4 regions of the Xenorhabdus bakwenae genome follow, and region 1 is predicted to be linked to each of the others. Evidence: predicted binding sites of a transcription regulator. Region 1 holds the regulator's gene; each other region holds the start of a gene.
The links. The regulator Fur, encoded in region 1, represses iron uptake genes when iron is present. The targets are predictions, from matches to a motif close to ATAATAATGAGAACNACTATCAA.
Positions count from the first base shown of each region.

Region 2: the regulator Fur is predicted to act here: its motif matches at 1,897-1,919, upstream of feoA (ferrous iron transporter A).
Region 3: the regulator Fur is predicted to act here: its motif matches at 1,669-1,691, upstream of PXH59_RS10385 (TonB-dependent hemoglobin/transferrin/lactoferrin family receptor).
Region 4: the regulator Fur is predicted to act here: its motif matches at 2,252-2,274, upstream of ftnA (non-heme ferritin).

Region 1 is NZ_CP119194.1:1,745,273-1,748,841, reverse strand. It holds gene PXH59_RS09010 (beta-N-acetylhexosaminidase) at 1-1,543, shown strand, start outside; gene fur (ferric iron uptake transcriptional regulator) at 1,692-2,141, opposite strand; gene fldA (flavodoxin FldA) at 2,328-2,861, opposite strand; gene ybfE (LexA regulated protein) at 3,036-3,326, opposite strand.
Region 2 is NZ_CP119194.1:3,110,630-3,114,198, reverse strand. It holds gene PXH59_RS15640 (Tex family protein) at 1-782, shown strand, start outside; gene PXH59_RS15635 (pyridoxamine 5'-phosphate oxidase family protein) at 1,098-1,622, shown strand; gene feoA (ferrous iron transporter A) at 1,949-2,176, shown strand; gene feoB (Fe(2+) transporter permease subunit FeoB) at 2,250-3,569, shown strand, end outside.
Region 3 is NZ_CP119194.1:2,027,414-2,030,982, forward strand. It holds gene PXH59_RS10385 (TonB-dependent hemoglobin/transferrin/lactoferrin family receptor) at 1-1,597, opposite strand, end outside; gene PXH59_RS10390 (IS630 family transposase) at 1,724-2,272, opposite strand; gene PXH59_RS10395 (IS630 transposase-related protein) at 2,241-2,564, opposite strand; gene PXH59_RS10400 (hypothetical protein) at 2,717-3,139, opposite strand.
Region 4 is NZ_CP119194.1:664,301-667,869, reverse strand. It holds gene copD (copper homeostasis membrane protein CopD) at 1-920, opposite strand, end outside; gene copC (copper homeostasis periplasmic binding protein CopC) at 920-1,306, opposite strand; gene ftnA (non-heme ferritin) at 1,543-2,034, opposite strand; gene PXH59_RS03955 (DNA polymerase III subunit theta) at 2,493-2,723, shown strand; gene pip (prolyl aminopeptidase) at 2,787-3,569, opposite strand, start outside.

The DNA of each region.
Region 1 (3,569 bases):
TGATGAAGGCTGGCGTTTGGAAATCCCGGGCTTACCGGAATTGACAGAAATCGGCAGTCAACGTTGCCATGATTTGAGTGAGACCCGGTGCTTATTACCACAATTAGGATCAGGGCCAGACAGCAACAATATGGGAAGTGGTTATTTTAGCCGTCAGGATTACCTTGATATTCTGAACTATGCCAAAGCGCGCCAGATAGAAGTTATCCCAGAAATTGATATGCCCGCCCATGCTCGTGCCGCGGTGATGTCAATGGAAGCGCGTTATAAGCAGCTTATGGCACAGGGCAAAGAGCGGGAAGCCAATGAATATCGTCTGCTTGATCCGACAGATACCTCGAAGACAACCTCCGTGCAATTCTATGATCGCCACAGTTATCTTAACCCGTGTATGGACTCTTCAACGCGGTTTGTCGATAAAGTGATTAGCGAAATTGTTGCCATGCATAACGAGGTCGGTCTGCCGTTGAATACATGGCATTTTGGTGGGGATGAGGCGAAAAATATTCGTTTGGGCGCTGGATATCAGGATAAAGATGGACTGATTGTGCCAGATAAGGGGATTATCAACCGGAAAATTGAAAACAAGCCGTGGGCAAAATCTCAGGCTTGTCAGAAAATGATAGCGCAAGGTGTCATTAAAGAGGTTGATGAACTTGCCAGCTATTTTGCCATTGAAGTCAGCAAAATCGTCAATAACCGTGGTATCAACACCATGCAGGCATGGCAGGATGGCCTGAAACATGCCAAATCGGCAAAAGATTTCGCCACTAAACAGGTTGCGGTGAACTTCTGGGATACCCTGTATTGGGGAGGTTATGATTCTGCCAGTGACTGGGCGAATAAGGGCTATCAAGTTGTGGTTTCCAGCCCCGATTATCTCTATCTGGATATGCCATATGAAATCCATCCGAAAGAGCGAGGCTATTATTGGGCGACCCGCTTTAATGATGAGGCGAAAATTTTCAGCTTTGCCCCGAACAATCTGCCACAAAATGCTGAAACCTCGATGGATCGTGATGGCAATGACTTTAATACCCATAGCAATAAACGCTGGCCCGGGGCTTATGGTATGTCGGGGCAATCGTGGAGTGAAACCGTGCGTACCGATGAACAAATGGAATATATGATCTATCCACGCTTACTGTCGCTGGCGGAACGGGCATGGCATCAGGCGGAGTGGGAGCAGAATTATCAGCAGGGCAGGGAATATAAAGGCGGAATAACGCATTATGTTGATACGGCTCTCCTGCAACAAGACTGGGAACGCTTTGCCAATCTGCTAGGGCAGCGTGAACTGGCTAAACTGGATAGCGCGAAAATTTTCTATCGTTTGCCTGTACCTGGCGGCAGAATTGTTTCTGGAACACTGGAAGCGAATATCGCATTACCGGGGGTGGTTATTCAATACTCATTGGATAATGGAAAAACATGGCAGGCTTATCATGACAGACAGCGGCCTCATGTCAGCGGCAATGTGAAAATTCGTTCTGTCAGTACTGATGGAAACCGTTTTAGCCGCATAGATGAAGTTAAATTCTAACGATTTTTTGAGGTATGAGGGCAATAAATTGATAAAGCAACCTGCCGATTAGCGTGATAATTAATCGGCAGGTTGCTTATTCAGACAAACAACTTATTCAGATGAATAAATAGCGGAAGCGAATGACTTTATTGTCAGCGCTTGTTTATCATGCTTTTGCATCATGAAGCGAGTTATCTTTGCGGCAATCACCATCAGCACAGTGACCATATAAATAAAGACTGTGGTTTGAGAGCTTAATTCCATAGCGTTCAGCGATGTTTTTCTGACGCTCTTCAATGAATTCATCACTAAATTCAATGACCTTTCCGCAGTCGAGACAAATCAGATGGTCATGATGATGTTGCTGGGTGAGTTCAAAAACCGATTTGCCGCCTTCAAAATTGTGACGTGTCACAATGCCGGCGTCATCAAACTGGTTCAACACGCGATAGACAGTGGCGAGGCCAATCTCTTCACCGATATCAATCAGCTTTTTGTAGAGATCTTCCGCACTGACATGATGGCATTCTGGGTCCTGTAACACTTCCAGAATTTTCAGTCGTGGAAGCGTTACTTTAAGTCCAGCATTTTTCAATGCTTTATTGTTGTCGGTCATGCGGATTCAATCCTGTAACTTGAGTTAAGTGAACTTATGATACTTGGGGGTATCGTGAGGGAATCATGATTCTGTTTCACGTTGCTGATTATAGGCATGGATATTAAAAATGAAAACCATGCCTATTCATATATCATGACACATTATGCAAGAATAATCCTGCCTGAAAGGGCTTTTCTCTTCTTATTAAACGCCGAGGATCTCTGACAGGCTCATTTCAGTCTTGATCTGTTGTACCCAGGCTTCAACGCGCTCATCCGTCAATTCTGGTTGACGATCTTCATCAATGGCCAGGCCAATAAAGTGGTTATCATCGGCCATGCCCTTAGAGGCTTCAAAGTGATATCCTTCGGTTGACCAGTGGCCTACAATAATGGCACCACGAGGTTCAATAATATCACGAATGGTGCCCATAGCATCACAGAAGTATTCTGCATAATCTTCCTGATCACCACAGCCGAACAAGGCAACCAGTTTTCCTTCGAAATTGATCTCTTCCAGTGTTGGGAAGAAATCATCCCAGTCACACTGAGCTTCGCCGTAATACCAGGTTGGGATGCCAAGCAGCAAGATATCGAGGGCTTCAATGTCTTCTTTGCTGCTTTTGGCAATATCGTGGACTTCAGCAACATCAGCACCGCCCAATTTTTCTTGGATCATTTTGGCGATGTTCTCTGTGTTGCCTGTATCGCTGCCGAAGAATATACCTATTATTGCCATAAAATGGGTTAACCTCTTGTTTTATTTGTGTATTAAGTCTATACACATCACGCTGAAATCAGCTGGAAAAATGTCAGTTTCAGTAACATGAAAAGCGTTATTCTGACCAAACATCCATGACAAATCTGTCAGATTTGTGTGGTGACACCGCTTCATTGTGTTTAATAAAAGCCGTTAATCGGCAAGGTGATTTTTTTCTGTCAGTTGGGCTAATAACATTTGTTCAATCAATTCACTGCGGCTAATGTTGCGCTGTTTTGCCAGATGGTTTAGTGCATCAACGGCATCTTCATTAAGTTTGAGTTCCACTCGACGCAATCCTCTGACTTTATCTCGTCGCAACTGGTTGCGTTTATTGATCCTAAGCTGTTCATCCCTGGACAGCGGATTTGTTTTAGGTCGCCCGGGCCTGCGTTCATCTGCGAACAAATCCAGTGTGGTGCGATCAGTTTGTTCTTTTGCCATAAATTCAATTGATAATGGGCGTGTACCAATAATATAGCGGGCAATAATACCTTAGCTGGACGCGTGTCGCTACTAGTTGATGAGAGAGATTGTTGGAATGGCTCAAACGACATTTACATTTAGGATCGAGGATATCCCTGACCCGAATGATATCGGGTGACTGTTCTTAGTCGAGTGGTGAGAGAGACTTGCTTCATGATGAAAGGCATTCTCAAGCGAAACAAGTCTCCTATTTTCAATACA
Region 2 (3,569 bases), 1.4 Mb from region 1:
TTGTGAACTGGCGCGATGAAAACGGTCGTTTCGACAACCGTAATCAATTATTGAAAGTCAGCCGTCTGGGGCCCAAAGCCTTCCTGCAATGTGCAGGCTTCCTGCGCATCAATCAGGGTGATAACCCGCTGGACGCTTCAACGGTTCACCCAGAAGCCTATCCCGTGGTTGAGAAGATCCTGGCAACAACCCAGCAGACACTGCCTGAACTGATGGGCAACCCGGCTAATTTGCGTAACCTGAGCGCCCAAGAGTTCACGACCGAAAAATTTGGGATCCCGACCGTCACCGATATCCTGAAAGAGCTGGAAAAACCGGGGCGCGATCCACGTCCTGAATTTAAGACTGCCACATTTGCCGATGGGGTTGAAACCATGAACGACCTGCAAGCAGGCATGATCCTGGAAGGTACGGTCACTAACGTGACCAATTTTGGTGCATTCGTGGATATCGGTGTCCATCAGGATGGTCTGGTTCATATCTCTTCCCTCTCCGATCGCTTTGTGGAAGATCCACACACCATCGTCAAGACAGGTGACATCGTGAAAGTGAAGGTGATGGATGTTGACCTCAACCGCAAGCGTATTGCATTAACCATGCGTCTTGATGAGCAACCAGGCGAAACCCAAGCCCGCCATAGCGCCCAAGAAGGTAACCGCCAGGATCGCAATAATCGTAACGGTAATGGCAGAAACCGGCCTGCTTCGCGTTCAGGTTCTGCGCCTTTAGCCAACAGCGCCATGAGTGATGCATTGGCTGCGGCTTTTAACAAAAAACGTTAATCAATAAAAAACGTTAGGTGGCTTAAAATGATTTCCTGAACTGGCCTAATTGTGCCAGTTCGGGATCTTTAATATCTGAAAAAATCATGATTTTCATCATCATAATTCTATTCATTGCTAACGTTATAAATTTGAATACGTTATGACATCTGCATATTTTAGTTAATTCTTCGTATAATCCATTTCGCAATAAATCTCATCATAATGGGAACTTATTGAATAATATAAATCATCAATAATACTCCAATGTTCTTATACCCAATGGGTTTCGCATTTTAGGTATAAAGAACGCATTCGTACTGTTGAGGAAAAGTCATGAATAAATATATCCAACGCAGTTTTGATCTACTCAGCAATATACGTTTCTTCAACCTTTCCACCCATGAACCAGATGAAGATTCAGCCTGGCCATCGACAATGTTCTATATTCCGAAATACAATCCACTGACACTAATCTGGTACTCAAAGCAAGATACCCGACATTCGCAAGAATTACATATCAATCCCCGTGTCAGCGGTGCAATCTACAGTAGCCGGGTCATGCCTGATTCATCGCTGGATCTGACCGGCGCCCAATTCGTTGGCTATGCCCGCCAAGTCCCCGATGAGCGACTACAGGAAACCTATGACTATTTTTTCTTAAAAACTTATCCTGATGAAAATATCAGACAGAAAAAAGCCCGTCCTATCAGTGACTATCAAGGCCACGCCATACGCCGTTTCTATGAATTGGCGATTCGGGCATGGTGGGTATACGATTCGGATGCCTGGAGCCAACATCAAGATGATGAACGTATACAGGTTCCACTGAGTGAATTACTTTATCCTCCAAAAGGTTAGTAAATACCGACAAATGATTTGTTAAATTAATAATAAAATTGAAATCAATGAGCCTTGTTTATTAACGAGGCTTATCAGTAAAAATTTTTTCCGAATATTCCCCCTTCTTAATAAAAATTTATTTTCAATAAAACCACCATTAATTTGATTAATATCAATTCATTTCCACATTATTCAGGATAAATGGCTAACATCGCAATTGCGTATTATTATCATTAACAACTATAATTCAGAGAAATTACCATACTTTTTTCTTGTGGTTCTTCCATTATTGAGGATAATAATTCTTATAATCACTTATTTTTTCAATTAGCGTGGAGATTTATATGGTTCTTATTCCAGAACGCAGATATAAAATTCTGGGATTTTCTCCAAAGATTACCCCAGCTTACCGACAAAAATTATTGTCACTCGGCATGTTACCTGGTTCAACATTTCAGGTCATTCGCTTCGCTCCATTGGGCGATCCAATACAAATCGAAACACGCAGAGTTAACCTTACCCTTCGTAAACAAGACCTGGCATTTCTCATGTTACATGAAGATCTGAATTAGCAAGGCCCGAAGTCAATTTGGTACTGAAATATATAAGGTACGAAATTCACTTTCCTGATTGGCAGAAAGTATGATGAAACAATTAACCATTGGCCTGATTGGTAATCCCAATGCCGGCAAAACAACGCTTTTTAACCAGCTTACCGGCTCTCACCAACGCGTGGGAAACTGGGCTGGCGTTACCGTAGAACGCAAAACCGGCCACTTTACCACCCATAACCATCAGATCGAACTTGTCGACCTTCCCGGCACTTATTCCCTTACCACCATTTCCGAGCAAACTTCCATTGATGAGCAAATCGCCTGCCACTATATCCTCAGTGGTGAAGCAGATATGCTCATCAATGTTATTGATGCGTCTAATCTGGAACGTAACCTTTATCTCTCACTGCAATTGATTGAACTGGGTGTTCCCTGCATCATTGCGCTGAACATGCTGGATATCGCCCAAAATCAACGCATCAAGATTGATATTCCTGCACTGGAAAAACGTCTTGGCTGTCCGGTCATCCCACTGGTTTCAACCCGTGCCACAGGGATAGATACGCTAAAAAAAGCCATCGACAATTACCCTCAGCATACCCGCCCTGTACAGGTTAATTATCCTGATGCGTTATTGCAGGAGATTTCCCACCTTTCCAGCCAGATCGCAGAAAAATTCACATCACAACAGCGCCGCTGGCTGACTTTACAAGTCCTGGAAGGGGATATTTACAGCCGTGGAGTATCCGGCCTGGCTCACGCACAACTGGCTGAAAGCAGAGAACGCTTACAAAAACAACAAATCGAAGAACCTGACCTCATCATTGCAGGCTCACGCTATCAAACCATCAGTGAAATTTGTCTGGCAGTCATTGATACCCGCACAGCCACACCCAACAAACTGACTCAAGCGTTAGATGCCGTTATCCTGAACCGCTGGTTGGGTCTGCCTGTCTTCCTGTTTGTCATGTACCTGATGTTTGTACTGGCTATCAATATTGGTGGAGCCTTACAGCCTATCTTTGACGGCGCTTCCACCGCCATTTTTATTGATGGCATGCAATGGCTCGGCCATACTCTCCATTTTCCACATTGGTTAACGGTGTTCCTTGCTCAAGGCGTTGGTGGGGGTATCAATACCGTACTGCCGCTGGTTCCCCAAATTGGCATGATGTACCTGTTCCTCTCCTTTCTGGAAGATTCCGGCTATATGGCTCGGGCGGCATTTGTCATGGACAGGCTGATGCAAGCCCTGGGGCTGCCGGGTAAATCCTTTGTGCCCCTGATTGTTGGCTTTGGTTGTAACGTGCCTGCCGTCATGGGTTCAAGGACACTGGATGCGCCGCGTGAACGCCTGATTACCATCATGATGGCACCGTTTATGTCCTGCGGGGCAAGGTTGGCGATCTTT
Region 3 (3,569 bases), 280 kb from region 1:
CTCTAAGGCTACTAATGTTCCCTTGTACCTCATATTGTTCATCAACGATTGGTGCACGCCATGTACGACTAATATCTGCAAATAATGAAAGGTTTTTATTTGTTTGCCACAGAATGCCTAAGTGGGGGGACCAGCCGGTATAGGTGACACTGCTATAGTCATGATTAGATTCTGGCGATGTATCGTTATACAGGAGTGCGTTATTTTCTTTACCCCTATTTTTGACATGATCATAGCGAACACCCGGTGTGACGGTGACGCTCCCTATTTTCAGGGAATCTTGGATATAGAAACTGTAAGCTAATTGATCTCCAGCAGGCATATAGCCTGGTTTATAATAACCATAGTTATAGTCTTTATTTTTTATTTTGTCCTTATTGAACATCAGTACATTGCGTTCATTTTTATGCCAACGGGTTCCCACCAGTAATTTATGTTCAATCATACCGGTTGAAAATACGCTTTTGTTATTGATATCAAACAGATTATCGGTGTAATCAACCCAGCTTTTATTACCCATTGATGTACTAAAATAGCGGGAAGCATTTTCTGGGCGAGTATCGTCTTGCTTGGTTTTGGAATAAGCATGGAGCATCGTCAGGTTTAACCACGGGCTATTTTCTGGTGCGATATTCCATTTGGCAGTAAAGTTCTGATCAAGTTGATCACGAAAGACCAATTTTCTTTTCCAGGCGTCATCCAAACCATATTTCTTTATATCAACAGCTGATGGAACGGGCATCTCATCACTTTTAGTCGACCAAGGCTGCCAGCCATCCGATTTAGATCGCATAGCGGACAGGCTAATCGTATGAGCGTCACTGGGATAAAAGTTGGTTTTCAATAAATAAGATATTTGGTTATTTTGTGAAAACTCAAAACGTGTGCCATCAGGGCGTTTAATATTGTGCCCATTTCGCTTGCTTACATAAAGCAAGCCATCGGCAAAGCCATTGGGATCCCTGCCGTATATTGCGCCACTATTGATCCACTGCCTGTCATTGGTGTGGTAGCTTTGTTTGACAAAACCACCCCAATCTTCATCGGGGCGCAGTAAATCGTTCGCCTCTTTTGTCACCAGTTTGACCGAACCACCAAATCCACCATTACCGTTGAATAAATTGTGTGGCCCTTTATCAACCTCTACCCGTTTGATTAATTCAGGCTCAATAAAGACGGAACCCTGCATATATTTCTCAAATCCTTTTGGCGCATCGTCCAATGTGACTTTGATATCTTCCTGATCGCCCATTCCCCAGATATTCAGTGTTTGCCCACCAGGACGCGGAGAGCCTGACATTGAAACACCGGGAAGCTGGTCGAGTAACTGAGCAATATTATCGGCCTGAGTGCGGTCAATATCTGCCTTTTTAAGTACTGAACTTCCCGCGCTGGTGCTGTTATGTAAACTTTCGACAACGGAAAGGGTGGGTAATTTCATTACCTCATTTTGCTTTTCCGGCTTTTGCTCTTTGGGGTCTTCGGTCGCGTAAACCGCGCTAGAGAACGCCGCTCCCAATACTAATGTCCCTGTTAAAATTTGCTGAATCATGGTAGCGATTGGGCGTTTTTCTAATTTTTGACTATTATTTGCCATAAATTTCCTGAAATATGATCAAGTGAAATATTTTCAAAGTAATAAGTCACCTGAGAAATCAAAAAAGGCAAATAAAAATGAGAATTATTTTTGTTTATCTGTGGTTTTGGGAAGCATATAGCAGAATCAACATAACCTGACACACTCGATGTGCTCGGTGAACACCTCATCAACTGAACATCTTTTTTGTCTTCTTATCGCTTTTGCCCCACCCCATTTGTGTTCTATGGGATTCAAGTCCGGACTATAAGCGGGCAGCCACTCTAATTGATATTGACTCTCTGCTATCGCTTGTATCGTATCAAGTCGTTTATGAAAACGCGCATTATCCATGACTATCACGGCACCGTGTGGGAGTTTGGGCAATAAATCCTGCGTCACCCACGCATGAAAGACATCGGCGTTAATGTTGCCAGTAAATAAGCTTAAGGTGATGAACGTATTTTCGAGAATGGCTCCAATCACGTTAATACGGCCTTTCGCGTGCCAATCCTGTGTACCAAAACAACGCTGCCCTTTCTCTGAATACCCGTATATCCGTGGCATTGACTGCGCGAAACCACTTTCATCCAAATACACAATCGGTTTGCCTTCCTGTTTATAGCCGCTGATGCGCTCGACAAACGCCTGACGAAGCTGAGGATCAGCGCGAGGATGTTTTAAGGTTTTTTTTATGAGTGAGGCGAAGCCGTTTCAACGCGTAATGAATCGCCGATTGTGAGACCCCTAAGCGCTTTGCTCTTTCCCATTGATAGTCATCAGGAAAATTTTGGACATCCGCGATGAGCACCTCATCAGGAATTTTCATGGGAGGCTTATCACGCGTCATGCAAGGTTCTATTTTATGACTCCACCGGAACAGGGTACGAATAGAAATCTCAAAATGGGCACTCGTTTGTTCGAAAGTCAACGAATGCTTATCTTTGTATGCCAGTACTCTTTTTCGAAAATCTAGACTGTAACCCATTTCACTTTATGCCTTGTCATTTTGGATTTGGATATTATGACATATTAGTATGATTTTGCTATACCATACGATGATAAGGTTTAACCCATAGATAGATAGTGTGATTTTGGCATTGAAATTTAAGTTCAATTTCCTTACGTACAAGGGGGTCGTCAATGAAGAAAAAGATTCTTGGTTCTCTGATCTTGGCTGCTATCGCAATAGTAAGTGACACTCCATTGCACAAAACAAGCGCCAAAGTCTAGGCTGGCAGGATATTTTTTCGTGCTCACCGCCCAAATTATCTTTTTTTGCCTCCCTACACACGTCGTACCGGAGTTAATATCCTGAACACGCACACGATGTTCTGGAGTTGATTCATCAAACTTGAAATTTAGTGGGTTAGGAATAGCTGCTATACACGAGTCATTTATTTTAGACAAATAATAAACGTCAACAGAACCTGGTTTAAAAGGCACGTTAAGACTTTTAGATAACCATTCATTCACAAATCTTATGTCATAATCTTGCCAAGCCAAAGCTGGCTGTATGATTAAAGATAACGCTATCAAAATTATATTAAATAATACTTTCATATCGCCCCCTTTTGATGAAATCACTCAAAAATAAAATTATTATTACTTCATCATTAATGGAGTACTGAAATGATAACTTCTATATCATCTAAGTTATTCATCTATCCGATTTCAGTATAAATAATCCTCTCTAATCAACGTAACTCAAAACTCAGCAAGCGACTAAAGAGATTTAATATGCCCCCCAACTGCACTATGTTATAAATACTATCTATCAATAGGTTAAAGGATGTGAAATATCGACTTTATCACATAAAAAAACCACTCATCGAAATAGATTAATACGTGATAATAGTTGAATAAATTGATTATATGCGAGGGATTTTTTACAAATGTGCAATCAAAATACCTTATTTATATAATTTTGTCAGAATAAAAATAAACTTTATTAATTATTCACTGACTTTTTTATGCCATCCTACCATCAAAA
Region 4 (3,569 bases), 1.1 Mb from region 1:
GCAGGCGGTTGCGTTGCAAAAATCGCTACGCATAACAATGCGGTTGTACCCAGAATAATTTCCAGCCAACTATTGATTATCAATTGCTGATAGCTCCTTTTCTGCTTTAACTTGGGAACTAAAATATAGCGGTTAATCAAAGCCAAAAGTACCATTCCAATAACCAGCACTATTTTTAACCATAACATGGATTGGTATTCAGACAGAACTCGACTGAAGACAGGCCAGTCTGGAATGAGGATCACACTACTCACAATTCCTGTCACAATCACCAGAAACACGGCAACATGCCCATAAAGAGAGAATTTCCTCATGGCTGTTACGCTCTCTGCATACAGGATAGTCACATTGGGAGATAAGCTTGTTTCTGCTGGCTGCCGTAATCGCAAGCATTGCAGACACACTAAGAATGGCCACAATCCACCAAACCAGTAACCTGCACTGAGTAAATGGATAACCTGATTGGCTTGAAATAATAGCCCGATGCTTCCTTCATACATCGCTGCATGCCCAATGAAAGCATGGCTGGAAAGTAAAATAATCGAGCAACCTAACAACAGGAAATTTCTGACTTTAATATCGGAAAGGAACAATCCACCAGCAGCAAGTACAGCTATCAATAACTGCCATCGCCATACTTGCCCAAAAGAGGTTCCCAAGACAGCCAGCCAGATATCCGGAGCATAAACATCGTGCCAGCCATCCCCCATTAATCCAGCCTGTACAATAAACCAGATGATTGAGGTTAGCAAAGCCAGCACGGTGCTGATTAAAACTCCAACGTTTAACCATTCTCTCATTAGGATCGAGAAATGCCCAGAAACAAGCATTACGGTGAATAAGCTAAGGCCGAACATCAACATGACGACCACAAAATGAGAGAAACGGCAGAATATGTATAGCACCTCTAGAGAGATCATTATCTTACGGTAAAGCTATAAACGCCTTTTGTTTTATGACCATCGACAGAGAGTACACTCCAGTCAACACTGTATTTTCCCGCCGTAAGTTTGCCTTCAACCGGCAGGATTAACTTGGTTTTGGTTTCAGGATCGAGTTCCAGTTTACCTGTTTTAACTACGTTTTTTTCTGGGCCAATCAATTTTACCTTACTGAATCCAAGTTCAATACGTTCTGAGAAGTTCAAGGTGATAATTTGTGGGATAGCTTCAACCGTTGTATTTTCTGCGGGAGTCTGATCTTTCAAATGTGCATGGGCCAAAGCCTGCTGACAAGACATACCGACAAACAGAACCACAAGAGTCGATAATTTGGTCCAGAATGAACGGATGTTAAGAATAAACATATAGATAACCCTTTAATATGTTGATGAATTTTTTATGCCTGAAGGGAGATTCTATATCAAAAAATCTGTTTAATCTGCGGTAAATGACGGGGAATGTCCTGACCTGTGAGACACTACGCAAAAATGGGAATAAAAGAGGGTGGGCCGTAACCCCGGTTTCACAATGCATGAAAAAATACGTAAAGAAACGGGAGTTACGGTGGAAAAACAGATCAAGTTGAAAGACGAAGGCGATATCAGGCGTGTGCCGGTGCCATAGACAATCCCTTAAGATCTTTATCTAGTAAGAACAAGGCATTTCCCGTTTCACCCACCATATCCAGTTTGTCCAGAATAGATTTGAACAGTTTTTCTTCTTCGTGTTGTTCAGCCACATACCACTGCAAGAAATTAAAAGTGGAATAGTCTTGTGTCGTCATCGCTACATGGGCAAGTTTATTGATCTCTTCTGTGATCAATTTTTCATGCTCATAAGTCTGATTGAATACATCGGAGATAGATTTAAATTCAACAGGCGGGGCCTGAATAGCGCCTAAAACAGGCATTGAACCCGTATCACCCAAATAATCAAACAAGCGTTGCATATGTTGCATTTCTTCCTGTGAATGCGTCTTTAAAAACGCTGCTGCGCCTTCATATCCCTTATCGCTGCACCATGCACTCATTTGCAGGTATAAATTCGCAGAATAAAATTCCAGATTTAATTGCTCATTTAATTTTTTGATCATTTCTTTTTTTTAACATCGGACAACCCTCCTAATAACTCATTAAACCTGGCGTATTATGCCAATTAAAATCACATAATACAAAAACAAAATAAAAATACATAATAATATGATAAATAAAGATTTATTTATAAAAACCAACAAGAATAAATCTCATTAAATATGAGAAAATAAGAATCAATTTTATTTAATTAAATTTTTATTCAGAAAAACATTTTTAATAAAAATGAGAATTGATATTATTTATATTTATACCAATACAACGTCAAGATGTGTGTTATATTTCCCCGCACAGCGGGAAAATATAAGATCCCGCGTCGTCTTGCGGATTGCAACTTGACGTTTATCGCGTATATCAGGTGAATTTTTGCCCTTTTTTAAACAACTTGCTAAACGAAAAAGAGTCTATTAATTTTCTGTTATGTTAGATAAATTAAAAATGCGTTTTCAGAGAGGCCAAAATGGAACATAACTTAGCCAAATTATCTAAAGATGAGATGAATGAGGTCAATGTTGATTTAGCCGCATCCGGTGTTGCTTTTAAAGAACGTTATAACATGCCTGTCATTCCTGACACTGTTGAACAATCACAACCAGCACATCTGCGGAAATATTTCCAACAACGCTTACAGCACTACCGCCAGCAATCAAGATTACTGTCGCGCCTGCCTTATGAGCCTAAAAGCCGTTAACGGAATGATAAGAAAGGATAACCACCACTTTGCGGGTGGTTATCTTAACTATTTTCGGTAAATCTATTTTCCAACAAACTTATCAGTCGCCTTAATGAGTTGGTGTAAAATACCGGCTTCATCAAAAGAGTGACCCGCACCTTCCACAAGGTGCAATTCAGCTTCCGGCCACGCTTTTGCCAAATCCCACGCATTCTGTACCGGACATGCCATATCGTAGCGGCCATGGATAATCACCGCTGGGATATGTCTGATCACATCAATATGATCCAGTAATTGCTGGGTTTCATCCATAAAACCATTATTGATAAAGTAATGGCTTTCAATACGTGCAAATGCCAAAGCAAAATTATCTTCTGCAAAAGAAGCTGAACTTGCAGAAGGCAGCAACGTTACCGTTTCGCCTTCCCAGAGACTCCATAAACGTGCTGCTTCCAACTGTACTTGCACATCTTCATTGGTCAGCCGTTTGTTATAGGCAGCGATGACATCTTTACGCTCTTCTTCCGACAGGATAGATAATGTACGCTCCCATTTTTCTGGGAAAAAATGAGAAGCGCCTTCTTGATAATACCAATGCAATTCTTGTGGGCGAAGCAGGAAAATCCCTCTTAGCACTAATTCTGACACGCTATTCGGGTGTTTCTCAGCATAGGCTAAAGCCAGCGTTGATCCCCATGAACCCCCAAAAACCAGCCACTGCTCAACGCCCATAAGATTACGCAGCCGTTCAAGATCGGCTACCAAATGCCATGTGGTATTATTTTCCAGACTCGCATGGGGCTTAGAACGCCCACAGCCACGCTGATCAAATAACATAATATGATAGCGTTCGGGATCGAATAA